Regions from separate parts of the Anaerobacillus sp. ABD4_527 genome, predicted to be linked through region 2. Evidence: predicted binding sites of a transcription regulator. Region 2 holds the regulator's gene; each other region holds the start of a gene.
What was found. Region 2 encodes Rex, which represses fermentation and respiration genes when NADH is low (regulators of the CRP and FNR family bind a similar motif). Its sites were predicted from a motif close to TTGTGAAATATTTCACAA; they were not measured.

Region 1 (9,842 bases), on a different contig from region 2:
TATAAATAGATTTCTTATTATAGAAACTATAATGAGTAAATCAAGGGAGGCAAGGATCATCGAAACACTTGGCCATCATATCATAGCTGAAATGTGGAATTGTAATAAAGAGAAATTGAACGATTTGGTTTTTATAGAAGAAACATTCGCTAAAGCTGCACTCAATTCTGGAGCGGAAATTCGCGAAGTCGTATTTCATCCTTTTGAACCACAGGGAATTAGCGGTGCTGTCATTATTGCTGAATCTCACCTCACGATTCATAGCTTTCCTGAGCATGGGTACGCCTCGATCGACGTATATACTTGTGGTGATAAAATTGATCCTTCAGAAGCGACGGATATGATTGCAAAAGAGCTTGAAGCGAGCACTGTCCACTCCGTCAAAATCCCTCGAGGAACAGGAGAAATTAAAGTTAGGGAACTTGAGAAAAAAGGATTAGAATGACAAACAAAGTGCGGTTGACGCACTTTGTTTTATTTTTCGAGTAGCTTAAAGTATTTCGAAAGTGTAAGAAGTGGCCATATAATTTCGTAGCTATGGTACTGAATATAAAAGCTACCCGCTAACCCCGCTCCGGTTGGATACGTTCGTTCTTTTTCTGTGTGAGTCTTAAGAAGATAATCGATGCCTTTTCTAACTTCGATCGTATCTCCTTCAAAACCCATCAATGCCTCAACAGCCCACGCGGTTTGAGAAGGTGTACTATGAGTGAGTGCAACGTACGATTTTTTCACATTGCTAGAACAAGACTCCCCCCACCCTCCATCGTTACGCTGTATACTCTTAAGAAACTCCAATCCTTTTTTTACTGTGGGATGACCTTCTCTTACTTTAGCAGCTTTTAATCCTGTGAGTGCTGCCCACGTACCGTAAATATAATAAATCCCCCACCTGCCATACCACGAGCCATCAGCTTTCTGATTTTTCACAAGCCAATCGATCGCCCTTTTTATGACTGGATGAGTTCGTTCCATCCCTGCACTATTGCATAGGAATTCGACCGTTCTACCCGTTAGATCTGCTGTCGAGTTATCAGGGAAAGAGGAATCAGCTCCATCAATAGGGATATCTTTTAATAAAAATGCTTTTCGGTCAGGTTCAAACGCAGGCCACCCTCCATCGTTGTTCTGCATGCTGATCAACCAGTTCGTTCCCTTTTGCCAAGCAGAGTGTATGCCTTCATCAAAAGGTATATATCTTTTGATTGCCCTTAAAGCTGCGGAAGTATCATCGATGTCTGGATGAAAGGTGTTCCCTTCAGAAAACCCCCATCCACCTGGCTCGATGTTCGGTCTCGTAATTGCCCAATCACCTTTTCGGTCTTGCTGATGGTGTAGAAGGTAGTTAGCCGAATTAATTCTCATTGGAGACTCATTTGAAACACCTGCTTCATCAAGCACATACGACATTAAAGCTGTGTCCCACATCGTAGAAGGAGAATTCTGAAGATGCGACTCAGACTTCCACACCATCTTCTTTAATCCATTCATTGCATTCATGATCGTTGGTGAGTGTCGATCATACCCAAGTGCAAGCATCGCATAGATCATGAAAAACGTAGCTGTAGCGTAGTTGAACAACGTTCCATCAGATTCTATACGCTGCAGCATGTATTGTTCCACTCTTTTTCTTGCAAGAAATAGTAAGTTAGCAGGTAAATGGAGTACGGACTCTCTAACCTCGTGCCGTTCTCTACTTACAAGCTCTGTAAGATCTGGTGTCCACTTCGTTTGAAGGGTATACTTTTTATCTTGCATAATAATGATTGGAGCAAAATGAATGCGAGCATACGAACTTAAATCATAAAACGAGATTGGAAATGATTCCGGTATGAGCATGAAGAGCATTGGGAAGTGGTATAAGTTTGGCCATGGAATATGACCATGTATAGCCAGAAACACTTTCGTTATTGAGTCTGTCTTACTTAGTCCACCTTTCTTTATGATGTAGTACCGCGCGCTTTCTAACCTTGCGCTCGATACCTTACAAGAAAATAATAAGCTGTGATAGGCCTGTACAGTCGCAGAGAGATTACCCTCTTCTTCATCATGGTAGAGTTTCCAGCACCCCGAAGGATCTTGTTGTTCTAAAAGACGCTCTACTAGTGCTTCCAGTAATTCTTCTTCCTGTAACTCCAGTGTTCTGATTAAAACAATCATAGCTGCGTCTGTTAAAAGACTATTTTCGAAACAGTAGCGAAACGCCCCGTCCTCCCCTTGAGAAGAGTGTGCCAACCGAATTAACTCTTCTATTCGTTCCTCTACTCGACGTTTCCTCATAAGATAGCTCCTCTCGTGAAACATAGAGTTAACGCATCTTATTCACAATTTATTCGGTCGTTCGTTTATCATGTATTGTTAATTTTTTGAAACTTGTGTAAAATTCATACGTATATACAAAGAGAGGGAATGAGGGGGAGGAAAAAATGAAAAAATTAGGATTACCTATCGGTGCAGGTCTTATCATCTTATTATTTGTTTTTCTTCACCAGCTGAACACCATTCAACAGCAACCTGACGACGGCTGGAGTAGAACGATGGAATTAGGGTTATCGATTGAAGACAATGAAGTTTTTGTTTCAAAGGGGGAAGAATCAACTGAAATTTATGTCCCTGGAGATCCGGTAAGAAAAGTCAAAGTTGATGAAAAACTAAATGCAACATCAGAGGACTTAGATTACACCATTCCTGAAGGCTACTCTTTCTATATTGATCAAGATCAGGCGATCTACAAAGACGGAGACCAGCTCATCCATTCAATGGGAGGATCTGAGAACCCGGTATTAAGCGAAGTAGAAGGCATAAATGCCTCAACCAATGGTGCCATAGCATGGTCAAAACACACGCTTTACCTTATTACACCGAACGGACAAATAAAAAATGAAGTGGCATTCGATCAGGAAGAGCAAGTTCGAAATGCAGTGATAACAGAAGATGACAATGTCATCCTACAAGCTCTAACTGACACTACAAGCAGAATCTACTACATTAAGTCAGATAAAACACCTGAACTCATTATCGAAACCAAACTTGTTGCAGGCGACCACTACATTAACTTTCAAGCTGTTGAGAAAGAAGGAACGACCGCTTTCACGTATTCCGTTTTTGCAACAAGAAATGGCTCTAAAATCATTAATACATATTATGCCGAAAGTTCAGGGGAAGGAAAAACTGAACCCAAGCTTCTCAAAATATACAACTCTGAAACAGGGAATACATTTTCTAAGCCAAGTTATTTTACACTCGGAATTAAAGACGGTGAACCAACGGTTTTCTTCAGCGCAAACGATAACATCTCTCCAAAAAAATCTGTTGTAAGTATTTATGAAGCAAAGATGGATGAAGAAGGAGAGTGGGTAGCTTCTCGTCGGAGTACGAGCGATGAACTTTCAATCAGACCGATCAGTCTAACAGGAGATGCGATCGTTTGGTTAGACAGAGAAAAATCCGGTTACGAATTGCATGGGGCTTCTACATCAGAAACAGTCATTGAGGAAAGCACAAAAACCAGTGGCCAAGATATCAAACTAGCTATTTTCGACACATTCTCAGCGATTGTGGGTATGTTTGCGATGCTTGCGTTCTCTTTTGGATTTCTTATCCTGCCAGCATTCGCTCTTATGTACCTATATTTTTCAAACACTGCTGCTCTTGAGCAGGATAAGCGTTGGGTTGAATGGACAATGGTTCTGCTTTTCGTCGGATCACAGATAGCCTTTTTACCTTATATCCTTGATGGACCATTTCAATATCTTGCACCGAGTTACTTAATATTCCCGGGTGCTGGCTATGTATGGCCACTCGTGATTTTTGTAATATCCTATATGATCAGCCGACTTGGTCAGGACCACGAATGGACGATATTACAAAAAACGTCTTACCAACTTGGAATTAATCTCGGAATCGTCGTCCTTTTGTTAGGACCATATATCCTTTAAAAACAAAACTTGCTCGGACTAGTCCGAGCAAGTTTTATTTTGCTTGTTCTTTTGCTTTTCGATTAACCGCTAGCACAGCTTCGTTAAGTAACTCATCAAAATGTGCTTCTTTCAGAACATCCAAACCTGCCGCAGTCGCTCCTCCTGGCGTTGTTACTTGATCGCGGAGAGCACTTGCTTCCCTACCGTCTTTTAACATCGCTACGGATCCATACATCATTTGTACAACAAGTTTCGTTGCTTGCTCTGACGTTAATCCATATGATTTCGCTGTTTGTTGGAGAGCTTCTGCGAATTGATAAACAAATGCAGGTGCACTTCCAGTGACAGCGGTCAACTGATGAATCTGTTCTTCAGAAAGCTCTTCAGATTCCCCGATTGCGTCCAAAATGAGTTGCAGGGATGCTCGGTCATCCTCAGTAACACATTTTCCACAAGCATAGATGGACATGGACTCCTTAACATCAGCTGCAGTATTTGGCATGATCCATGCCACAGGACTTTGGGGTAATGCTTCTTCAAGTTGAGTTGGTCCGATACCTGCAGCTACAGTAATAATGAGCTGACTCGTCACAAAGCCTGATAACTCTTTCAATACAGCAGGGTGACTTGCAGGAGGTACTGCGAGAATAACAACGTCGTGATTTGAAACAACATCCTGCCATTTTGCCGTTTCAACATGATATGTATCTTTTAAATGAGCTAGTCTTTCACTATCTGATCGATTAGAGATCGTGACGGTGCCAATGTGATCTGATTGTTTAAGTCCAGAAAAAATGGCTTCTGCCATACGACCAGCGCCAATAAATAGAATGTTAGGTTTCTTCATATAATCCTCCTTCCACATTTTCTTCTATACTATATCAAAACTATGAGCAAAGATAAAAACGCTGGTATAAACCAGCGTCAGTTTGTCGAGAAAACGATGCCATTAGTCTGTTCTCCCAGTGCCGTAGTCGATGAGGATCGCATGCTTTCCGTGAACGAACGTCCAAGCCCGAGGTGAAACCAATACCCCGGTCTCGGTCGCCCGTACGACGAGCCCGCAATCGTCTCTCCTACTTGAAGGGAATAAATATATTCCTTCCCTATAGGTTAACAGATGAATTTGGAGAGAGATTCTCACCATCCATCTATTCCTCAACCTTAATTGGAGCGGAAATAATCGACTACTATGCAACACCGAAACTTTTTCAACACTCTAACGCTTGTTTTCACCAGCGCTTTTAGTTACCAAAACTTAAATCCTGGGGAACTTGGCGGTGCGTGCTCAATCATGTGCACAACCGGAACAGTGTATGCAACGAGAATGAGAATCGTGGCTACTGTCAGCCAAAGCCTCCAATTTTCAAGGATCACTGGTGTTCTTTCAGCTCGATCGGCAACTGTTCCGATTGGGAAGTCTTCTTTTCCTTTTGGAGCAAAAAATGCAAGATCACTCAGAATAAACATTAATAATAGAATAGCAATAAATAATATTGAGCCCCCAAGTGCCATCGTCACTTCATATGGAATCCATCCTAGAGCATCCGGGTGATCTTGATACGTTGTGTAAGCTGTTCTTCTAGGAGCACCGAGCAACCCAACAGTATGCATCGCACCTGACATGAAGAACATTCCTACAGCCCAAAGAATCGTTTGTAAGTTTGCTAGACTATGCATTCGTCCCGTTAGAACCCTGCCAGTCAGGTGCGGAATCAACCAGTACGCAATTCCAAAGAACGTTAATGCGACACTAGAAGCAACGGTAAGGTGGAAATGTCCAGTTACCCATAACGTGTTGTGAACAATTTGGTTCATCTGGTTACTTGCGTTGATGATGCCTCCTGCACCTGCCGGAATGAAAATCAGCATACCGACCATAGGTGCAAAAAAGCGTGCATCTTTCCAAGGAAGCTTTTTAAACCATCCCAACAATCCGGACGCCCCTTTTTTACGACCAGAGATCTCAAACGTAGCAAACAATGAGAATGCTGTCATCAAAGAAGGTACGATAACCATAAAGGTCAAGACTACCTGTAAAAATTTCCAGAACGGAGAAATTCCTGACTCTAGTAACTGATGGTGAAAACCTACTGGGATTGAGAACAGTAGAAATAAAACGAATGATAATCGTGCTAGAGCATCACTAAATATTTTTCCTCCGATGATTTCAGGAATAATGACATACCAACACACGTACGCAGGAAGTAACCAAAAATAAACGAGAGGATGACCAAAATACCAAAACAGCGTACGACTAAGTAAGATGTTGATGCCATCCACCCATCCAAATGACCAAGGAATAAATTGAAAGAGTACAGATGCAGCTACACCGATTGTTGCGACAAACCATAAAACCATCGTCATGATCGCCATAAAAGCAAACAGTGGAGAGAGTTTTTTCTTGGATACCTTTTTACAAATATAGTACTGACTACACATTGCTCCGCCTGCTAACCAAGTACCAATAATAAAGAACGTTAATCCAATATAAAACAAGGGAGAGGCCTTCAACGGAGCATAAAATGTGTAAAGCACAGTTCCTTCATTTAATAAAATCATAACGGTCGTTAAGACAGTTCCGATCGTCATAACGACAAACCCAAGCCATGCCATTCGAAACGGTTGATCGTAAAACTTCCCTAACGTTCTACTGAGACCAGCGTAAAAGAATCCAATAATAAAATAGGTAGTAAAAACAAGTGCAAGTAAGATTCCATGAGCTGTGAGTAATTGATAATAACCTATTCCTGCAGGCAGCTGAAACGTTCCACTTCTTACAAGAGTTTGAAGCAGCCCAGCAATCCCTCCTAGTAGTACCGCTGCGAAGGCAACATAAATGTGTGCCATACTAAGCTTTGCATCCGCACGATCAACAACTTGACTTATCATTCGATCACCTCCAGAGGTACACCCATCGCCTGGTGTCCGACTCCGCAATATTCATTGCATAAAATTAAAAATTGACCTACTTCGTCAAACGTATGAGTAATTTTATTTACGTGTCCAGGAGTGATCATCATATTCACGTTCGTTTTTGGAATCTGAAATCCATGCACAACGTCTTTACTCGTGACTGTAAAATGAACAGTCGCTCCTTTTGGAATTTCCAAGTCTTGAACAGACTGAAATGTGAATGCTTGAGCAATCATCACTAATTCGTATTCATTTTCACCAATCTTTTTTAAGCCTGGTTCGTCGAATGGAGCCGTAATATCGACTTCTTGGGGATCTAAAATTTCATCATCACTAGGCGGTGTGTGACCCATCGCAAATGCATTGATACCGATAATTAGTAAAAAGACAACTAATGTTCCACTTCCGACAATTAACCAGATTTTTTCAAACTTATGAATGTGCATATGCTTCCCCCCTGATTAAAACCTCGCTACATATAAGCAGTAAACAGCTCCCCATGATAGAACGATAAAACCACCTACCATAAAGACAGAAATGATTGTTCCTTTAAGATCTTCTTCACTTTTCTCAACCTTTACTGAACGGTGAGCTTCACTTTTACTATCAACTAGTTTCAATTCTCTCCCCCCTAACTCAATGTCTACTCTTAGTTTAGGAGATGGAAGTAATCGCATCTGTGACATCTATCACAAACATGGTTAATTTCACACAAAAAAAGAGGGTATAAGAGAAAAATATCTCTTACACCCTACAATCTACAATCGACATATGCTGCTAGGACATCCTTCACAATGACAAATAGCCTTTAACCGGTCCATATCCCTAATCGTAATCACGCCACCTTCATAGTCGATGATCTCTTCTCTTTTCAACTGGTTTAACATTCGATTGACTGTTTCTCTCGTAGAGCCAATTAAGTCTCCTAGCTCTGAATTCGTTAAGCGATTTGTGAACCGCACTTTGTTGCCTTCCGCTACGCCATACGTATTGGACATACGGATCAGCGTAGAAGCAAGAGCGCCATTTTTACCAAAGAACAAGAGGTCTCGAAGTTTTGTTTGTAAAAAGCGCTGCATGTAACCGAGCCACTTCATAAAATCGATCGCTAAATCACCATTTTGCCAGAGAAGCGTTTCAAGATCTTTTTGTTGGATAACACCCAGAGTACAATCGCTGATTGCTTCTGCAGTATAACTATTCGTTATGTGAACATCATCTTTCAAATCACCAAATAAATCTCCAGATTGAAAATAATACAGCACGAGTTCTTTTCCTTCATCTGAACTCTTTGTTAGTTTCACCGCACCTTGTTTAAGAAAGTAAATATGTTCGCATTCTTCACCTTCCCAATAAATCTTCTCACCACGAGGCACATGCCTCTCATACATAACACCTTTTAGTTTTAAGAAATTTTCAGAAGCAAAGGACTGAGTATTGTAGCCAGCCGTGTTTTTTGAAATCATTGGGCACTCCATTATCCGAACTCCTTTCGTTCCATCTCATCTTAAATTTAGTATACCAGCAACCTTGAATTTAAGGTGTGACAATAATCACACCTTCCGATCAGGGTGTGACGAAATACACATCTAGAATGGGATAAAGCGATTAAACTAAATGAAAATAAACCATAGGAGGTTAAAAAATGGTCACTGGCTTATTGCTAATCGATGACAAAAATAGTGAACGCCTAAACACTGCTCACTATAAAAAGAAGTTAGATGAGTTCCTCATGATCACAAGACCTTTCACAGAAGAAATCATGATCGTCTCTAATCATCCTGAAATCATCTTACCTCACACACCACGAGACATACGTATCGTGACGGAGTACTATAAGCATTCAGGTATTTTGGGAGAGCTGCATGCTGGCCTATCCCTATCAAGTTACCAGAACAATATCGTGGTTGATTTCGAAACATCATTTCACAATCTAGATCTTAAAACACCGATTGAAGAATTCTTAAAATCGAAGCCTGACGTGATTCTTTTTGAAAAATCAATGATAAACGGAATCTACAACAAATCGATTGTACCAGTACTGTCCGAATACCTTGAACACCCAAGCAAATCTCCTAGAAAATTTGATGATCTCAATTTTGTACTGTAACCCTAGATCCTCTTAATACAAGACACGACAAAAGTCACAATTCGACTAGTCGCGTCTTTTTTTTTTGAAAAGAATTAGGACTATTTATAGAGATACCATATAATAAGTGTATCGTTTAAATCTATTACAAAGGTGAAAACAATGAAAACTAAATTTATCGTTATTTGTGCGCTAGTTGTTTTTCTCGCTACTAGTGTGACATTTCTTTTACTTTCTACTGGAGGGGAATCACTTTCAGAACCCAAAAACCTGTCATCCTATCGTGACGATCTTGCTGTAACTGAAGACAATACCGTATCGCTTTCTTCAATAAGTCTTTCAGCAGTTGGAGATGTTCTAATTCACGACCGGGTCTATGAAAATGCTAAAACAGACAACGGATATGACTTTATGCCGATGCTTGAAGCTGTGAAATCTGAGATGGAGAAGGCAGATATTACGTTCGCAAACCAGGAAACAGTCATCGGTGGTACTTCAATCGGTTTATCTTCTTATCCAAGTTTCAATAGCCCACAAGAAGTCGGAGACGCCCTAAAAGAAAGCGGTGTTGATATCGTCTCTATGGCAAATAATCATACGCTTGACCGTGGTGAAAAAGCATTACAAAATGCCTTTAAGCACTGGAATGAGATTGGAATGCTTTATACAGGAAGTTACCTTTCACCAGAAGATCAATCAAACATCAGAACGATAAAAAAAGATGATATCACAGTAGCTTTTCTAGCTTATACATATGGTACAAATGGCATTCGTCCCCCGGCAGACAAGCCCTACTTGGTCAACTATATCGACAAACAAAAGATTGCGAAAGATATACAAGAAGCTGAATCGATGTCAGATGCGGTGGTTGTCAGCATGCACTTCGGAAATGAATACGAAAGGCTCCCGAATAACTT
Region 2 (9,842 bases):
ACAGTTTTCTGTAACTAACGTAAGTGAACATATAAGTGGTCCCGTGGTGTAGCGGTTAACATGCCTGCCTGTCACGCAGGAGATCGCGGGTTCGATTCCCGTCGGGACCGCCATTTTAGTATTTTCATAGAGCGAGCGAATCGCTTTTTTTTTGTTTTATAAAGAAAAACCGAATTTCAAAACCGACTGCACATCTGATTTTTCATATTGGATGTGATTTTTCTTGAATTTAAGATAAACTGTTAGAAGGAGAGCCTTAGGATGAAATTCCTAAGGTTTTTTTATAAAATGGAAAGTGAGATGAGTTTGGTTGAAAGATGAATTTGAGTTTATACGATCAATTAAACCAGCTTATACAAAACGTGAAGAATTAATAGAAGGAATCGGGGATGACGCAGCCCTTTATCGTGTTTCTTCAGAGTGGGATGAGATTGCCTGCGTCGATACGATGGTGGAAGGTGTTCATTTCACGAGGGATACAATGACGCCAGAACAGATTGGAAGTAAAGCTCTTGCGGTAAACATTAGTGATATTGCAGCGATGGGCGGAGTTCCTCTCTTTTACTTAGTGTCTATAGCAATCCCTAAATCGGGATGGTCAGATGAAGAACTCAAGCAGGTTTACCGTGGTCTGCATGCGATTGGCGATGAGTTTGAAATGGACATGATCGGTGGGGATACGGTTTCGAGTAGAGATGCCTTAACCATTTCCGTTACGGCAATCGGAAAAGTAGAACGAGAAAGAAAACTTTTGAGGAAAAATGCTGTAGCCGGAGATGTGGTTTTTCTTACTGGTGCGGTCGGTGGATCGGCTGCAGGACTTTCGTATCTGCTCAAGGAAACGGAACTTGAAAACCCTAATGCGCAATCTTATATAACGGCCCATCAAACGCCTTATCCTCATGTGAAAGCAGGAAGGCTTCTATCGAAGAGTGGGTGTCGTGTAGCATTGAACGATGTAAGTGATGGAATTGCTAGTGAAGCACATGAAATTGCTGAAGCGAGCAACGTTTCCATTGTGCTAGAAGAACAATATCTTCCACGTCCTGAAGGGTTTGATGCTTATTCTTCAGAACAGCGGTTAGACTGGATGTTATACGGTGGAGAAGATTTTGTGTTGATCGGGACAGTGTCAGAAAGTGATTGGGATAAGGTCGAGCAGTTGTTTAGAAATCAGCACGAACCAATCTATAAGGTAGGATATGTCGCAGAAGGCGGTGTATCTGTACATTTAATGAATAAGGAAAACAAATTTATTTTGGACAAGAAGGGATACAATCACTTCTCGTCTGAGGAATAGGTGATGACCATGAGTGCATATGCTTTCATCATGAAATCTCCAGAAGAAACCATAGAGCTCGGCATTAAGCTTGGTGAAAAGCTTAAGCCAGGTAGCGTATTAACGTTAGAGGGAGATCTAGGTGCAGGCAAGACAACTTTTACAAAGGGAATTGGAAAAGGTCTCGGTGTAAAGAAAATTGTAAATAGCCCTACGTTTACCATCATTAAGGAATACGAGGGGAATATTCCTCTTTATCATATGGATGCTTATCGATTAGAAGAAAGCGATGAGGATCTAGGATTTAGTGAATATTTTGAAGGCGAAGGTGTCACTGTAGTAGAATGGGCGAAATTTATACAGGACATGCTGCCAAAAGAACTATTACGTATCGAAATCTATCATCAAAGAGAATCAGAACGCAGATTGATATTAAGACCTTTCGGGGACTTTTATGAATCTGTTTGTAAGGAGTTGCAAGATGAGAGTACTAGCCATTGATTCATCTAACTATGTGATGGGTGTCGCTGTCATGGTAGATGATATTATCGTAGGCGAACTGATTACAAACTTAAAGAAGAATCACTCGATTCGACTGATGCCAGCGATCGAAGAGTTATTAGAAGAGGTCGGGGTAAAGCCGAATGAGCTCGATCGAATTGTCGTTGCTGAAGGACCCGGCTCGTATACTGGACTTCGAATTGGCGTGAGTATTGCGAAAACGTTAGCTTGGACGTTAAATATACCGCTTGTAGGCGTATCGAGTCTCCAAGTTCTCGCGCAAAGCGGACGCTATTTTGACGGGGCGATCGTGCCATTCTTCGATGCGAGAAGAGGACAAGTCTATAATGGGGTATTCGAGAAAGGCATGCCACATCCTGTAAGAAAGAGTGACGATCAGATCGTATTGTTTGAAGAGTGGCTTAAAATAAATAAAGAAAGCCATGATCAGTTCCTATTCATTAGCAACGATTTATCGAATCACAAAGAAACGATTGAAAGTATACTTGGTGATAAAGCAATCTTTGCACCTGTTAGTAGTACCAATGCTCGTCCATCCGAGCTTGCTGTGCTAGGAGCGAAGAAGGAACCGGTTGAGGATGTACACGCGTTTAAACCGAATTATGTAAGGATGGCAGAGGCGGAAGCTAAATGGCTCGCTTCGCAGGAAAAGTAGGGGATTCGTAATGGAAAAGACGATATCGTTTCGTTCGATGACTGTGAAAGATATTGAAGCTGTCATGGAGATTGAGAAAGCAACGTTTCCAACGCCGTGGAGTCGATCTGCTTTTTACAATGAAGTCGTTGTAAATCAGTTTGCTACTTACCTTTTACTCGAAGTCGGTGAAGAAATCGCTGGGTACTGCGGCGTATGGGTAATTATTGATGAAGCCCATATTACGAACATCGCCCTCCATCCAGACTATAGAGGAATGAAGTTAGGCGAAGCGCTGATGAATAAAGCGATTCGTTTTGCGAAATCGCGAGGAGCGTTGACCATGACGCTTGAAGTTAGAGTGTCGAATACAGTTGCACAGAATTTATATAAGAAACTAGGTTTTGTAGAAGGAGGTATCCGCAAAGGTTATTATTCAGATAACCAGGAGGATGCACTAGTAATGTGGGTGAATTTAAATGGAAAATAAATCAGAAATCATACTAGGAATCGAAACAAGCTGCGATGAAACAGCGGTTTCCATCGTTAAAGGCGGAACAGAAGTTCTTTCTAACGTTGTGGCTTCACAAATTGAAAGTCATAAGCGTTTTGGTGGTGTCGTACCTGAGATCGCTTCTCGTCATCATGTAGAGGAAATGACGGTTATCTTAGAAGAAGCACTTCGTGAAGCTGAAGTGACGATGGACGATATCGACGCGATCGCCGTTACGGAAGGACCAGGATTAGTAGGAGCCTTGTTAATTGGAGTGAACACAGCCAAAGCATTAGCGTTTGCTCATCAAAAGCCTCTGATTGGAACCCATCATATCGCCGGGCATATTTATGCGAATCAGCTTGTTTCTGAGCTTAAGTATCCATTGCTATCTCTCGTTGTCTCAGGAGGGCATACAGAGCTTGTTTATATGGAATCTGAAGGAGAGTTCACGTTGATAGGAGAAACGCGTGATGACGCTGCAGGAGAAGCCTATGATAAAGTGGCGAGAACGTTGAAGCTGCCATACCCAGGTGGACCGCATATCGATCGTCTTGCACAAGAAGGCACGGAGTCCGTACCGCTTCCTCGTGCATGGCTTGAGAAAGGGTCTTATGATTTCAGCTTTAGTGGATTGAAATCTGCCGTAATCAACACCGTTCATAACGCAAAGCAGCGTAATGAGGAGATCAAGCCTGAAGATCTAGCGGCAAGCTTTCAAGCAGCCGTAGTCGATGTCCTCGTAACGAAAACGAAGCGAGCGGCTGAAGAATATGATGTGAAACAAGTGCTACTTGCTGGGGGAGTTGCGGCAAACAAAGGTCTCCGAACGGCATTAAAAGAAGCCTTTAAGGATTCAGAGATCGAGTTGATTATTCCACCTCTTCATTATTGTACAGATAATGCTGCGATGATTGCTGCAGCAGGTACCATTTCCTATCGAAAAGGGAAGCGTTCTTCCTTACACCTTAATGCAAATCCGGGATTAGAACTGGGAATCTAGTCCCGGTTTTTTTGTTTCTAATTATCCACAAGCGGTGAATATTGTGGACATATTGACCTAGATACGAAATAAAAGGCATTTTTACTGTGGGTAAAAATTTGTGGATAACTATTCGTTTGCATGTGGATAATGTTGATAAATTTGAAATATCTCGTTAAATAAACACACATTCTGTGTATAAGTATGTGGATTGTGTGAATATGTCGGAAAATTTTCTATCTAAAGAAAAAACAGTCCACTGTGGACTGTTTACGCTTCTTGGAGTTCTCCCCATTCTTCCATAAGTTCTTCTGTTCTCGTTCTTAGTTTATCGAGCTCTTCATTTAAGACCATTACCTTTTCATGATCTTCAAACACTTCAGGAATACAAAGTTCTGCTTCAATTTCATCGATTTTAGCTTCTGCCGCATCAATTTCTTTTTCAATTTCATCGATTCGTCTTAAGATTTGTCTTTCCTGGCGTTTTGCTTCTTTATCTTGTTGAAAACTAGATTTCCCTGATACTTCAGGCTCACTCGATTGTTCCTGCTGTTCAAGAGCGGCCAGTTCAGCGAGCTCTTGTTTCTTTTCTACGTAGTAATCATAGTCACCGAGGTATGATGTGACACCTTCAGTGGATAACTCAAGAACACGAGTGGCGATTCGATTAATAAAGTACCGATCGTGTGAAACAAACAAGATTGTTCCAGGGAACTGGATCAGCGCTTCTTCTAATATTTCTTTACTATCTAAATCAAGGTGGTTCGTCGGTTCGTCGAGTATCAGGAGGTTTGACCTTCGCATCATCAGTTTAGAGAGCGCGAGTCTTCCTTTTTCTCCACCACTTAGTTCTGAGACGATTTTCAACACATCGTCTCCACTGAAAAGGAAGCGGCCTAATACGGCACGGATATCCTTTTCATCTGTTAATGGAAAGTCATCCCATAATTCGTTAAGGACAGTTTTATTTGATGTGAGATTCGTTTGCTCTTGATCATAGAACCCGATCTGAACATTACTTCCGAAGTTTAAATCTCCGCCTAGTAGGGTTTTTCCTGAGACGATCGCCTGCAGGAGCGTCGATTTTCCGATTCCGTTCGGACCAACGAGCGCAACGCTTTCCTGGCGTTTCAAGTCGAACGTAAGCTGATCGTTGATCACCGTACCCGGGTAGCCGATCGATAACTCCCTCACACTCAGTACATCGTTCCCTGTTTGCTTGTCGATCGTAAACGAAATGTTGGCTGATTTCTCATCGCCTTTTGGCTTATCGATCCTCTCCATCTTTTCAAGCTGCTTTCTTCTACTTTGAGCACGCTTTGTCGTAGAGGCGCGGACGATGTTTTTCTGAACAAAGTCTTCTAGTTTTGCGATTTCCTTTTGCTGCTTCTCAAACTCTTTAAGCTGCTGTTCATAGCGCCGATCTTTCTCTTCTAAATAGAAGCTATAATTTCCTTCGAATCGTTCTGCGCGGTTTCTCGAGATTTCATACACCTTGTTCACGATTTTATCGAGAAAATAACGGTCGTGCGAAACGATGAGGATGGCACCTGTGTAGCCTGTTAAATAACCTTCGAGCCATGTGAGTGTTTGGATATCAAGATGGTTTGTCGGCTCATCGAGTATGAGTAGCTCAGGTTTTGTAAGTAAGAGTTTACCGAGCGCAAGGCGCGTCTTTTGCCCTCCGCTTAGACTAGAAATCGGTGTTTTATAATCGAAATCTTTGAAGTTAAGCCCGTGAAGGACCGTACGAATATCCGCTTCGTATTTGTAGCCGCCTTTGTCTTTGAAAGCGACCTGAAGCTGGTCATATTCTTTCATGATACGCTGGTATTCCTGCTCATTTTCATAGATAGATGGGTCGCCCATCTTCTCTTCGTACCGTCGAAGTTCTTTTTCCATACGACGTAGTTCTTCAAAGACGCTAAGCATTTCATCCCAGATCGATAGGTTCGATTCGAGACCCGTGTCCTGAGCCATGTATCCGATCCGTACATCTTTCGGTTTGATGATATCTCCTGAATCATAGGAGAGCTGCCCTGTGATGAGTTTTAGAAGAGTAGACTTTCCGGCACCGTTTCGACCAACGAGTGCCACACGGTCTCTCGATTGTACTTCTAGCTTAATATTAGATAAAATAGGGTCAGCACCAAATGATTTTGATACGCCATTTACTTGTAGTGCGATCATTGTTTCTTCACCTCGAATTTCTCTCTTCTCGTTGTATGTTGAATCGAGCGATTTGCTTGATCTACCATTCGATTACGTTCCTTTAAGTTTATCGTAGTGAGGACAAGGTGGGCAACTACAGGAATGTTCATTAAATGGTAATAAAAATTCTTGTTAAAAAACAGCAAAAAGGATAGAAATGGTGTATAGTCACAAGTAGCAGCATTCCATTTAACCTTCTATCATCTATAGAAGAAAGGGGCAGCCATGAGTTCATTTACTCATTTTAATAAAGAAGGCCGCGCACAGATGGTCGATATTACAGAGAAAACTCCGACTGCTCGTACAGCGGTTGCCAAAACGAGCGTGAAGGTTAGTGAAGAAATTTATACTGGTATCAAAGACGGAAATATGAAGAAAGGCGATGTGCTTCAAGTCGCCCAAATTGCCGGGATTATGGCAGCAAAAAAAACGTCTGATCTCATCCCTATGTGTCATCCGATAGCGCTTTCTGGCGTTGACCTTCATTTCGACTGGGAAGTGAGCGCTTCCTTTTATGAGCTTACAATTGAAGCTCATGTGAAAACAAAAGGAAGTACCGGAGTAGAAATGGAAGCGCTGACGGCAGCATCAGCGGCGGCATTAACCGTGTACGATATGTGCAAAGCGCTGGATAAAGGCATCGTTATCGGGGAAACCTATCTCCTTACAAAAACAGGGGGGAAAAGCGGGGATTACAAGCGCGAGTAGGACAACCATAGATTGAGCGCGGAGGTCAATGTGGAGGGTGTTTATGGATATTGATCAAACAAAAATTCCGCAAGCGACAGCAAAACGACTGCCGCTCTATTATCGCTATTTAAAAAATCTTAGTGCATCTGGTAAACAGCGGGTAAGTTCTGCTGAATTGAGCGATGCGATAAAGGTAGATTCTGCTACCATACGAAGAGATTTTAGTTATTTCGGTGCTCTTGGTAAAAAAGGGTATGGGTATAATGTTCATTATCTGTTATCTTTCTTTAGTAAGACCCTAGATCAAGATGAAACGACCAGGGTAGCTCTCGTAGGAGTAGGTAACCTTGGGACAGCGTTTCTGCACTACAATTTCATTAAGAATAACAATACGAAGATCGAACTGGCATTTGATGCGGATGCAGAAAAAGTAAACCAAGAAATCGGTGGTATTCCGGTCTACCATATCGATCAGTTTAAAGAACAGGTAAAGAAGAACGACATCTCAGTCGTTATCCTTACAGTACCCGTTCATGCTGCTCAGTCGATTGCAGATCAGATGGACGAGGCTGGAATTAAAGGGATCCTGAACTTTACGCCAGCACGTTTGACCGTACCAGATCATATTCGAGTGCATCATATTGACCTGGCAGTTGAACTGCAGGCTCTCGTGTATTTTATGAAGCATTACCCGGTATAAACTTATAATCTTAAGGAGGTGACACGCATGGGAATGGGTGGCGCAAGTATCGCTCTAGTTGCAGTTGTTGCTTTGATCATTTTTGGACCTAAGAAACTACCTGAGCTTGGTAAAGCAGCAGGTAACACACTTCGTGAGTTCAAGAACGCAACAAAAGGTCTAGCAGATGACGACGATGATACGAACGATAAGAAAAAAAACGAACAGTAATCGGTTAGGACGGATAGGGAATGGATGAACAAAAACAATCCATCTATGATCACATAGAAGAATTAAGAAAACGAATCATCATCACAGTCGTCGTCTTAATTCTCTCCTTTATTGCGGGACTATTCATCGCAAAGCCGGTCATCGTCTTTCTCCAGAATGCTCCTGAAGCACAGGGGATTCCGATGAACGCTTTTACATTAACAGACCCGTTAAAGGTTTATTTCAGCTTTGCGTTCCTGGTTGCTTTCATTATGACATCGCCCATCGCTCTCTATCAGCTATGGGCTTTTGTTTCGCCAGGACTTTATGATAATGAACGGAAAGTAACGTTATCGTATATCCCAGCAGTCTTTCTCCTCTTTCTTGGAGGAGTTTCATTTTCATATTTCGTCCTGTTTCCTTTTGTCATCGACTTTGTCGGTAATTTGGCAGAAAGCCTCAACATTCAGGAAATGTACGGCGCAAATCAATACTTCACTTTCTTGTTTCAGTTAACGTTACCATTTGGCTTTGTGTTTCAGCTGCCTGTGATCGTTCTTTTCTTCACGAGACTCGGAATTTTAAATCCTGCCATGCTTGTACAGATTAGGAGATACGCGTATTTTGGACTCCTCGTCATAGCGGGTATGATCACACCGCCTGAAATTATTTCACACCTAATGGTTTCGGTACCACTGTTTTTACTATATGAATTCAGCATTCTTGTGTCTCGCTATGGTTATAGAAAGAGACTACAAGCAGAGGCGAAGCGTCAATTGGAAGAACAGGAAGAAGAAGCATAACAAAAGCGATAGGATAGCCCTATCGCTTTTTGTTTTGATCTTTTTTCTTCAGTTGATTGATTTTCTTTTTAAGTAAAAAGAAGCGAATGGAGTAAGCGAAATCAACTGTGGCGAGCACCATCAGTAGTATCGTCCAAAGGCTCCACATATCTGCATCAGAACGGGCGCTTTGAATCGCAAGGTACGTGAAGATCGAACCGAGCCCTGCGTAGAAAAACCCCATTAGAGTTGGTGAAAATCTCATGTAAGTACTCCTCCAATAAATGACTGCATTTGTTCCGCTTTCTTCTGTAGTTCTGCTAGATCATCTGCAAAGAAGATGTTGATTAAGACAACGATCGTATTCATCGTCATATGAGCGACAATCGGTACGATCAACCGCTTCGTTTTCACATATAGAAACGCGAACGTAAGTCCCATCGCAGTATAAACAAGGATGTGGTCGAAATCCAAATGGATGGCTGCAAAGATAACCGAACTCGCGATTCCAGCGATCCAAAAGTTAAACCGTGTATAGAGTGCCCCGAAAATCACTTTTCTAAAGACGATCTCTTCAAGAATTGGGCCAATGATCGCTATTACAAGGATAAAGATCGGTGATGCTTTCGCAACATCCATCAGCATCTCTGTATTTTCTGATCCAGGTTCGATTCCGAATAAATTGACCTCGATCATCGCTGCGATAATTTGAGCAAAGTAAGCCATGAAGATACCAAGAATGCTCCAGCTTACCGCTTTCCCTGCTGATACGCGGGTAGAACGTTCAAACGGCTCGTCAGGAGTTGAGCGGAGTAGAAACAGCATGATGATGAGTGCTGTAAAAAAGCTCACAACCGAGTAGCTTACGACTGGGTTCGGAACATCTAGGGATTGAAATAGTTTTGCACCCGGATATCCGGAAAGCTGCATAACGATATAAGTAATTAAGATAGTCCAATAGTGTTTTGCCAAGAAGCATAACTCCTTTTAGTGGTTTGCATGCCTAGATAAAGGCATTTTGCATACTTGTATTAGTTTAACACATTTAGGAATGGGAATGCCCTTTAGAAGAGTTTCGAAACAGTGACGAATCTGAAGAGGGAATGTTCTGATAACTAGTACGTAAGTCTTATCTTTCAGATAGAAGAAGTTGATAAATAAAGGAATGCAAATTTTCTGTTAAAAAAATCAACTTTACTACTTGCAAAAGAATAGCCAAATATTTTATTATATACATGTGTTAGCACTCGCCTATGTTGAGTGCTAACAGAAACAATACAAACCATTAATATCCACTGAGGAGGGTGTTTGAGTTGTTAAAGCCTTTAGGTGATCGCGTAGTAGTAGAACCAATTCAATT
Region 3 (9,842 bases), on a different contig from region 2:
TTCTCGTTCTTGGGTCCATTCCGATTTCAGCATCGATATTGAACACATCGTAAAGGACTTTAGACGTCATCACTTCTTCAGCTCTTCCTTCTTTTACAATTGAGCCGTCTTTCATAGCCACCATGTGATGAGCAAACCTCGCCGCGTGATTTAAATCATGTATGACCATTACGATGGTACGCTTTTCATCACGGTTCAGTTGATGTAATAGCTCGAGTACTTCTAATTGGTGAGATAAGTCTAGATATGTGGTAGGCTCATCTAATAATATGATATCGGTTTCTTGCGCGAGTGCCATGGCGATCCAAACACGCTGTCTTTGACCACCAGAAAGAGCATCTACAGGTCTTTCCTTAAATTCAAGAATACCCGTTACACGAAGTGCCCAGTCGATCACATCATAGTCCTTTTTCGTTAGCTTACCGAATCCTTTTTGATATGGATACCTGCCATAAGAAACAAGTTCTCCAACAGTCAGACCAGCAGGTGAATCCGGTGACTGAGGTAAGATCGCCATTTTTTGCGCGATTTTCTTAGTAGATTCTTTGCTTATGCTTTTACCGTCTAAGTAAACTGTTCCAGCATTCGGATTGAGTATGCGTGATAACGTTTTAAGAACCGTTGATTTACCACACCCATTCGGGCCGATAATCGTCGTAATCTTTTTATCTGGAATCTCAATTTTTAAATCTTTAACGATATTTTTTTCACCATAGCCAACCTTTAAATCCTCTGCATATAGTCTGGACATGGTTCCCCTCCTTAGAAATTCTCGAGTATCACTGAACTCCAACCCACCAAATGAAAATGATTATCAATGTCATAACTTATTCTAGTCTATCCTATTTATACTGTCAACCGAATAATCAGCATTCTTATACAATAAAAAAAGACCCTGGAGTAACCACCAGGGTCTTTATAAATGTTAACCGATCGAACCTTCCATTTCGAACTTGATAAGGCGGTTCATTTCGACCGCATATTCCATTGGAAGTTCTTTTGTAAATGGCTCGATAAAGCCCATTACGATCATTTCTGTTGCTTCTTCTTCTGAAACCCCACGGCTCATTAGATAGAAGAGCTGTTCCTCAGAAACCTTCGATACTTTCGCTTCGTGTTCAAGAGAAATGTTATCGTTAAGGATTTCGTTGTAAGGAATCGTATCAGAAGTAGACTCGTTATCCATGATAAGCGTGTCACACTCAACGTTAGAACGTGCGCCTTCAGCTTTACGGCCAAAGTGTACGATACCACGGTACGTTACTTTACCACCTTGTTTAGAGATGGACTTCGAAACAATTGTAGAAGAAGTATTTGGAGCAAGGTGAATCATTTTTGCACCTGCATCCTGATGCTGTCCCTTACCAGCTAGGGCGATGGAAAGTGTCATTCCACGTGCACCTTCGCCTTTAAGAAGAACTGCTGGATACTTCATCGTAAGTTTAGAACCTAGGTTACCATCGATCCATTCCATCGTTGCGTTTTCTTCTGCAACTGCACGCTTTGTAACGAGGTTATAGACGTTGTTCGCCCAGTTCTGGATCGTTGTATAACGGCAGTAAGCATCCTTCTTAACAACGATTTCAACAACAGCACTGTGTAGTGAATTCGTTGTATAAACAGGTGCTGTACAACCCTCAACATAGTGTACAGATGAACCTTCATCAGCGATAATAAGCGTACGCTCAAACTGCCCCATATTTTCAGAGTTAATACGGAAGTATGCTTGTAGAGGTGTATCCACTTTTACGCCTTTTGGAACGTAAATGAATGATCCACCAGACCATACAGCAGAGTTAAGAGCAGAGAATTTATTATCAGTTGGAGGAATTGTTTTAGCGAAATGTTCTCTGAACAAGTCTTCGTTTTCTTTAAGAGCAGTATCAGTGTCCTTAAAGACAATCCCCATCTTTTCAAGGTCTTCTTGCATGTTGTGATAAACAACTTCGGATTCGTACTGAGCCGATACACCAGCGAGGTACTTTTGCTCAGCTTCAGGAATTCCAAGCTTATCAAACGTTGTTTTGATTTCTTCAGGTACTTCATCCCATGATCTTTCGGACTTCTCAGAAGGTTTTACGTAGTACGTAATCTCATCAAAGTCTAAATCAGCAAGGTCGCCGCCCCACTGAGGCATAGGCATCTTATAAAAAGTTTCAAGAGATTTCAAACGGAAATCAAGCATCCACTGCGGCTCATCCTTAATTCGAGAAATTTCTTTAACGATTTCAGGAGTCAAGCCACGCTGTGAGCGGAAAATTGAAACGTCTTTATCACTAAAACCATATTGGTAATCGCCAACTTCAGGCATTTTTTTAGCCATAGTATTTCCCTCCTAGACATATTACATGTCAGTGTTTGGCTTACGTTCTCTTTCCATCATTCTAGTATGAATAAGCATCTATTACAACACCTGGAAAGGGCTTAAGCCTGGTCGTTCTGTTCCTTAAACCCTTTCTCCATCGCTTTCCAAGAAAGTGTTGCACATTTGATACGAGCAGGAAATTTAGAAACTCCTTGAAGCGCTTCGATGTCACCTAGATCGAATTCTTCCTCATCGTAGTCTTTCCCTTGCATCATATCAGAGAAGATCTTAGACATACGGAGTGCTTCATCAACTTCAAGGCCCTTCACAGATTCTGTCATCATGGATGCGGATGCTAGAGAAATCGAGCACCCTTCTCCAATAAACTTGGCGTCTGAGATTTTACCTTCATCAACTTTTAACTGAAGCTGAATAGCGTCTCCACATGTTGGGTTGTTCATATTGATTTTCAGGTCGCCTTCTTCAAGCTCCCCTTTATTTCTAGGGTTTTTATAATGATCCATAATGACCTGTCGATACAACTGGTCAAGATTGTTAAAAGACATGACCAAAAAACTCCTTTGCTTTTTGTAACCCTGCTACAAAAGTGTCCACGTCTTCTTCAGTGTTATATAAATAGAAGCTAGCACGAGCTGTAGCCGATACCTCTAACCACTTCATAAGAGGTTGAGCACAGTGATGTCCTGCTCGAACAGCAATGCCTTCTGTATCAAGCACTGTCGCAAGGTCGTGAGGGTGAACGTCGTCACTGTTAAACGTAACTACTCCAGCACGTTCTTCAGGACCATAAATCGTTACACCTTCAATTTTAGACATTTGCTGCACTGCATAATGAGCAAGGTGCTGTTCATGTGCTTTAATGTTATCCATTCCGATCTCGTTTAAAAAGTCGATCGCAGCACCGAGGCCGACAGCTCCAGCAATGATAGGAGTTCCTCCTTCAAACTTCCACGGTAGATCTTTCCACGTCGAGTCATATAAACCAACGAAATCGATCATTTCTCCGCCGAATTCAAACGGCTCCATGTTTTCAAGGAGATGCTTTTTACCATATAGAACACCTATGCCAGTAGGACCGCACATCTTGTGTGCAGAAAATGCGAAAAAGTCGCAGTCTAAGTCCTGTACATCGATCTTCATATGTGGCGTACTTTGTGCACCATCTACGACCATCACAGCACCTTTTCGGTGAGCGATCGCAGCGATTTCCTTGATCGGATTGATTGTCCCGAGGACGTTCGACACGTGCATAACAGATACGATCTTCGTATTTTCAGTTATCGTATTCTCCACATCTTCAAGCGAAATCGATCCGTCTTTTTGAAGAGGAATGTATTTAAGCGTGGCTCCTGTAGCTTTGACAGCTTGCTGCCATGGAATAATATTACTGTGGTGTTCCATAGGGGTGATGACAACTTCGTCACCTTCCTGAAGGTTCGGACGGCCATAGCTTGATGCAACCATATTCAGAGCTGTGGTCGTACCACGCGTAAAGATAACTTCTTCAGTGGAAGGTGCATGAATAAATTCACGTACCTTTTCCCTGGCACCTTCATATGCATCAGTGGCGTATGTCCCTAACGTATGAACACCACGGTGTACGTTCGAATTGATTTCTTTATAGTAACGCTCAACTGCATCGATGACTTGCTTTGGCTTTTGAGACGTTGCAGCACTATCAAGATAAACAAGAGGTTTCCCATTTACCTCTTGATGTAAAATGGGAAACTGCTTGCGTATATCCTGCACATCGAACATTAATTTACTTTCCTTTCAGTTACCTCGATCGCACGGTTTTTAACGCCTTCGATTGGAAGTTCGTTAATAACTGGAGCAAGGAAACCATGGATGATCAAACGTTCTGCTTCTTTACGGTTGATTCCGCGGCTTTGTAGATAGAAGAGCTGAAGTGGATCTACTTTACCTACAGATGCAGCATGTCCAGCCATTACGTCGTCTTCATCGATAAGAAGGATAGGGTTAGCGTCCCCTCTTGCCTTGCTATTCATCATAAGAACGCGTTGAGTCTGGTCACCGTTTGATTTTGTAGCGCCGTGCTCAATCTTTGTAACGCCATTAAAGATTGCACTTGCACTTTCTTTTTGAACGCCATGAACGAGAAGAACACCTTCAGAGTTCTTTCCGTGGTGGAACATCTCATTGGTAAAGTTTTGCTTCTGATCACCACGACCGATCGTTACCGTCTTAGAATCACCATAAGAGCCGTCTCCAACTAGGTTCGTTGAGTTCGTTGAAATTGTGTTTCCATCATTCATCTGAGCAAGAGCCCAATCGACCTTGCCATCACGTCCTACGTTTGCACGACGGTTGACATACGTTGTAACACCTTTTGCAAAGTTATCGACTGAACCAAACGTAACGCGAGCATTCTGCCCAACGTGAACTTCAGCGATAATGTTAGCAACTGATTCAACGTCATGAGAATAAGATAGATAGTTCTCAACGTATGTTACTGAACTGTTGTCTTCAGCAACGATAATCACATGATTGAATAATCCTGCTTCAGGATCTTCTTGCCAGTATAGAGCTTGAACTGGAACGTCTACTTCCACGTTACGAGGTACATATAGGAATGTTCCTCCATTAAGAAGTGCTGTATGAAGTGCTGTTAAACGATGCTCATCGACTTTCATAACATCCTTCATGAAGTACTTCTCAACAAGCTCACTATGGTTTTGTACAGCCGTTAGGATGTCTGTGAAAATAACACCTTTATTTTTAAGTTCATCAGAAAGCTGATTGAAAACTGGCGTTGAATTACGATGCACGAGAAGGTTACCTGACTGCTTGTCTTTTGCAACCAGTTCTCTAATATCTTCAGGAAGTTCATCTAATGAAGAAATACCATCTGTCGGTACATCGTGCTTAAACGAAGTGAAATTAAATTTATCTATTTTCGTCTTATCAGGTTTTGGCATAGGTAGGTCTGCTGACTTCTCTAGTGCCATTAGGCGAAGCTGAGTGAGCCACTGTGGCTCTTGTCGCTTCTCTGAAAAAGACCGAACATAATCTTGATCGAATGCAATCTTCGTATCCACTGACATTGTCATCCTCCTTACTGCTTACGCTTCTTGGCCAACTGTTTCGTCTTTGATACCTAGTTCTTCTTTAATCCAATCGTAACCTTCTGCTTCAAGACGCTGAGCTAGTTCAGCTCCGCCTGACTTCACGATGCGTCCTTGCATCATTACGTGTACTTTATCTGGAGTAATGTAGTTAAGAAGACGCTGATAGTGAGTGATGATTAAGCAACCGAACTCTTCATTACGCATTGCATTAACACCTTTTGAAACAACTTTAAGAGCGTCGATATCTAGACCAGAGTCAATCTCATCAAGAACTGCAATCTTTGGTTCTAGCATCATAAGCTGAAGAATTTCGTTACGCTTTTTCTCACCGCCTGAGAATCCTTCGTTAAGGTAACGCTGAGCAAATTCTTCGCCCATATCAAGCTCAGCCATTTTGCTATCTAGCTTTTTGATGAATTTCATAAGAGAAATTTCATCGCCTTCTTCACGACGAGCATTGATTGATGTACGTAGGAAATCAGCGTTTGTAACCCCGCTTACTTCACTTGGATATTGCATAGCAAGGAAGAGGCCCGCTTTCGCACGCTCATCAACTTCCATTTCAAGCACATCTTCATCATCAAGAAATACTTTACCTTGAGTGATTTCATATTTCGGGTGTCCCATGATAGCGGAAGCAAGGGTAGACTTTCCTGTACCGTTCGGCCCCATTACTGCATGAATTTCGCCACCATTTATTTCAAGGTCTAGTCCCTTGATAATCTCTTTTCCTTCAATGGAAACATGAAGATTTTCAATCTTAAGAGTTGATGCTGCCATTTGTGAATACCTCCAATAACGTTTATACTATTCCTTCTTCCTTCCTTATTGTATTAGCTATAAGGTTTATGTCAAGGAATGTGTGCTGAGTCATTCTCAATCTATTTTCATTCTAATTTTATAACAAATCCAAACTATTATCAAGGAACGAGAAATGCGTCCTTAACTAGAGTTAACAACATCTATGTGTCCTATTCAGACCTCAAATCTCATCCAAGAATAAGCGTATCATTTCCTTATAAGGGAAACAACGGATGTTGTACTCATTTCAAAATAAAAAACCAGTCAGCGACTGGTTTTAAAAACGTATTGCTGATTCATTTTTGCAATTTACGGTCGAATTCACTTACCAACATCAGACTTTGGCGATGATCCATGTCACGATCGCGCTCTACTTGCATTCGTTTGTTAAAATTCCTGCTATATTCTGCGTATCCTACTCCGTGAGACTGGAACATTGCCTTTTCCATTTCAGGTGTGTGGTTTAACCGCAAGGGGCTAATAATGAATCAATCCTTTCAGTAATTGGTTATTTATTTACTCACTTAATTTACCACTTTAATACAGTCGCCTACAAATGCCATATACACCAATTACAAAGGAAATAACCTGCTCTTCTATGTTTTGAATATATTGAAAAGTATAAATCTTATCTTTCCTTCGTTTAAGAAGCAATTCCATTACCGTGCATATATATAATGGAAGAAACTCGTTGTTTAATGCTTCATTTGATTAAGATCCGTAATACATTCTTGAACGAGGGTTACAGCCTGACTCATGGAAGCTCCTCCACCAAAAGCTGCAGTTACTCCAACTGTCTCGAGGATTTCCTCTTCCGTGCATCCTTGATCTAAGCACCCTTTCGTATGGTAGATGATGCAATACTCATCTTGAGAGAAAATGGAGATTCCAAGAGCAATCATCTGCTTTTCCTTCTTAGTAACCGCACCCTCTCTAAAACAAGCTTCTGTAAAAGCATTATATTTCTTAGCTATTTGGGGCATTTTCTCAGTAAAGACTCCAAGACCTTCCTTGTAGTCATGCAATGCTGTTTGTGCAAAATTTGTATTTTGTTGTTCTTGCGTCACGTCACATTCCTCCTTCAATTATTCAGAGTTAGTATGAGAAGACAATCACAATGCTATCCATAAATTTAAAGAGAAAAAAATTTAAACGATATGTGAGATTTATCACATGAATAAAGGGAAATGTTCGTTAAGATATAACTATAAGAAATAAAGGAGTGGATGATATGTTTGAAGGTAAAACAACACGAGTTGTTGTCATTGGAACAGGGTTCGTAGGGACTAGCTATGCATTTTCTTTGCTTAATCAAGAAGTTGCAAATGAGCTCGTATTGATTGATGCCAATAAAGAAAAAGCTGAAGGAGAAGCAAGGGACCTTAATCATGGCATTCCTTTTGGTGCGCAGATGAAAATTTGGGCAGGTGATTATAGCGACTGTCGTGATGCTGATATCGTTGTGATTGCCGCTGGTGCGAATCAAGCGCCTGGCGAGACTAGACTTGATTTGATCGATAAAAACACGAAGATATTTAAAGAAATCGTAAATAATGTGATGGCAAGTAAGTTCGATGGAATATTCATTGTCGCTACGAATCCCGTTGATATCCTTAGTTATGCTACATGGAAATTTTCAGGACTTCCAAAAGAGAGAGTCATTGGCTCCGGAACGATTTTAGACACGGCAAGATTCCGATATTTATTGGGAGAGTATTTTCATGTAGATTCTAGAAATGTTCATGGCTACATTTTAGGAGAGCACGGTGATACTGAATTACCAGTGTGGAGTCACGCTACTATAGGTAGTAGACCTGTACTTTCATTAATTGAAGATTACCCGAATGGGAAAGAAGAGCTTGATTCCTTGTTCACTGATGTTCGTGATGCCGCTTATCACATCATCAACCGCAAAGGTGCTACACATTTTGGTATTGCTATGGGACTTCTCCGATTAACAAAAGCCATTCTACGTAACGAAAATTCTATTCTTACCGTTTCTACTTTGTTAGAAGGAGAGTATGGCTTAGAGAACCTTTATATTGGTGTACCAGCCATTGTTAATAAAAATGGAATAAGAGAAGTTATTGAACTAGATCTTACTCGTGAAGAAATGGATCAGCTAAATCATTCAGCAAAGACTTTGACTGATGCGATGAAACCTGTACTCTTAAACAAATGATAGAAAAGAGGGTTCTCCAATATGGAGAACCCTCTTGCTATTTATTCGTTTACAGGAACAACAGCTCCATCATACTCTTCTTTAATGAAGGTTTGAATATCTTCAGAACGGAGAACCTCAACAAGAGTTTTTACAGCTTCGTTATCCTCATCACCTTTGTTAACAGTGATGACGTTCACGTATGGAGAGTCAGACCCTTCAAGTGCAATTGCATCTTCTTGTGGATTTAAGCCAGCATCGATCGCATAGTTCGTGTTGATCATAACAGCATCGCCTTCGCCTTGCTTATAGATCTGAGGAAGAAGGGAAGCTTCAACGTTTGTTTTAAAGGTAAGGTCTTTTGGATTTTCAGCAATATCTTCAACTTGTGCATCTGTTGGATCGATACCTTCTTTGATTTTAATTAGACCTTTTGCTTCTAACAATTGAAGCATACGACCATGGTCTGATACAGAGTTACTCATGATGATTTCTGCACCTTTAGGAAGTGCATCAAGGTTTTCATATTCCTGTGAATAGACACCGATCGGCTCGATATGAATTCCACCAGCGTTTACGAAATCATAGTTATCGTTTTCTTCCATTTGTAGCTCCATATAAGGCACTGTTTGGAAGTAGTTCGCATCTAACTCACCGTTAGCGAGCGTTTTGTTCGGAAGAATGTAATCCTGGAAGCGCTCGATTTCAAGAGTAATTCCTTCTTCCTCAAGAAGCGGCTGTGCTTTTTCTAGAATCTCAGCGTGTGGAACGTTTGATGCACCAACAACTAGTTTCGTTTCTTCACTTTCTGATTCAGAGCCTTCGCTGTTACCACCGTTATTGCCTCCACAAGCTGCTAAAGCTGCAAGTGCAACAACTGACAAAAGTAGTACTAGTTTTTTCATGGTTTCTCTCTCCTTTTTTATATCTTATCTTTTATCCATAGCTCGCGTTGTAACATCTCCAATAACCTGAAGAACTGCTACAATAGCGAGAATTAATACAGTTGCGACAAGCGTCACGTCGGGATTATTTCGTTGGAAACCATCTAGATATGCGAGATCTCCTAATCCTCCAGCCCCAACGACACCTGCCATCGCTGTATAGCTCACTAGAGCGATCGCAGTTACTGTGATTCCTGAAATCAATGCTGGCATCGCTTCAGGAAGCAACACTTTAAAAATAATCTGGCCATTCGTAGCCCCCATAGCTTGGGATGCTTCGATCACTCCCTTGTCTACTTCTCTTAGAGCGATTTCGACCATTCGTGCATAGAAAGGGGCAGCCCCTGCAATAAGTGCTGGCAATGCAGCATTAGCTCCCAGCATCGTACCAACAATGTATACAGATAGTGGAATAAGCAAAATAATTAAAATGATGAATGGAATCGAACGGAACAGGTTTACAATCCCTGCAACAAAACCATTAATATATCGATTTTCCCAGACGTTTCCCTTTGAAGTTA

Region 1: the regulator Rex is predicted to act here: its motif matches at 7,514-7,531, upstream of ACXAHI_RS07910 (cytochrome c oxidase subunit 2A).
Region 3: the regulator Rex is predicted to act here: its motif matches at 7,374-7,391, upstream of ACXAHI_RS08965 (L-lactate dehydrogenase).

Annotation. Positions count from the first base shown of each region.
Region 1 is NZ_JBSWXZ010000001.1:1,498,872-1,508,713, forward strand. It holds gene speD (adenosylmethionine decarboxylase) at 59-445, shown strand; gene ACXAHI_RS07880 (terpene cyclase/mutase family protein) at 475-2,280, opposite strand; gene ACXAHI_RS07885 (hypothetical protein) at 2,427-3,938, shown strand; gene proC (pyrroline-5-carboxylate reductase) at 3,973-4,767, opposite strand; gene ACXAHI_RS07895 (hypothetical protein) at 4,870-5,067, opposite strand; gene ACXAHI_RS07900 (b(o/a)3-type cytochrome-c oxidase subunit 1) at 5,169-6,812, opposite strand; gene ACXAHI_RS07905 (cytochrome c oxidase subunit II) at 6,809-7,282, opposite strand; gene ACXAHI_RS07910 (cytochrome c oxidase subunit 2A) at 7,298-7,456, opposite strand; gene ACXAHI_RS07915 (Crp/Fnr family transcriptional regulator) at 7,595-8,314, opposite strand; gene ACXAHI_RS07920 (hypothetical protein) at 8,482-8,946, shown strand; gene ACXAHI_RS07925 (CapA family protein) at 9,088-9,842, shown strand, end outside.
Region 2 is NZ_JBSWXZ010000010.1:2,210-12,051, forward strand. It holds tRNA gene ACXAHI_RS20585 (tRNA-Asp) at 38-113, shown strand; gene thiL (thiamine-phosphate kinase) at 311-1,300, shown strand; gene tsaE (tRNA (adenosine(37)-N6)-threonylcarbamoyltransferase complex ATPase subunit type 1 TsaE) at 1,310-1,780, shown strand; gene tsaB (tRNA (adenosine(37)-N6)-threonylcarbamoyltransferase complex dimerization subunit type 1 TsaB) at 1,761-2,456, shown strand; gene rimI (ribosomal protein S18-alanine N-acetyltransferase) at 2,467-2,925, shown strand; gene tsaD (tRNA (adenosine(37)-N6)-threonylcarbamoyltransferase complex transferase subunit TsaD) at 2,915-3,931, shown strand; gene ACXAHI_RS20615 (ABC transporter ATP-binding protein) at 4,181-6,100, opposite strand; gene moaC (cyclic pyranopterin monophosphate synthase MoaC) at 6,347-6,829, shown strand; gene ACXAHI_RS20625 (redox-sensing transcriptional repressor Rex) at 6,873-7,511, shown strand; gene ACXAHI_RS20630 (twin-arginine translocase TatA/TatE family subunit) at 7,539-7,721, shown strand; gene tatC (twin-arginine translocase subunit TatC) at 7,742-8,503, shown strand; gene ACXAHI_RS20640 (YdiK family protein) at 8,523-8,747, opposite strand; gene ACXAHI_RS20645 (CPBP family intramembrane glutamic endopeptidase) at 8,744-9,454, opposite strand; gene groES (co-chaperone GroES) at 9,796-9,842, shown strand, end outside.
Region 3 is NZ_JBSWXZ010000001.1:1,714,871-1,724,712, forward strand. It holds gene ACXAHI_RS08925 (ABC transporter ATP-binding protein) at 1-751, opposite strand, end outside; gene sufB (Fe-S cluster assembly protein SufB) at 926-2,323, opposite strand; gene sufU (Fe-S cluster assembly sulfur transfer protein SufU) at 2,425-2,871, opposite strand; gene ACXAHI_RS08940 (cysteine desulfurase) at 2,861-4,084, opposite strand; gene sufD (Fe-S cluster assembly protein SufD) at 4,084-5,391, opposite strand; gene sufC (Fe-S cluster assembly ATPase SufC) at 5,410-6,195, opposite strand; gene ACXAHI_RS08955 (YuzK family famiily protein) at 6,513-6,665, opposite strand; gene ACXAHI_RS08960 (carboxymuconolactone decarboxylase family protein) at 6,912-7,283, opposite strand; gene ACXAHI_RS08965 (L-lactate dehydrogenase) at 7,448-8,398, shown strand; gene ACXAHI_RS08970 (MetQ/NlpA family ABC transporter substrate-binding protein) at 8,440-9,282, opposite strand; gene ACXAHI_RS08975 (methionine ABC transporter permease) at 9,307-9,842, opposite strand, start outside.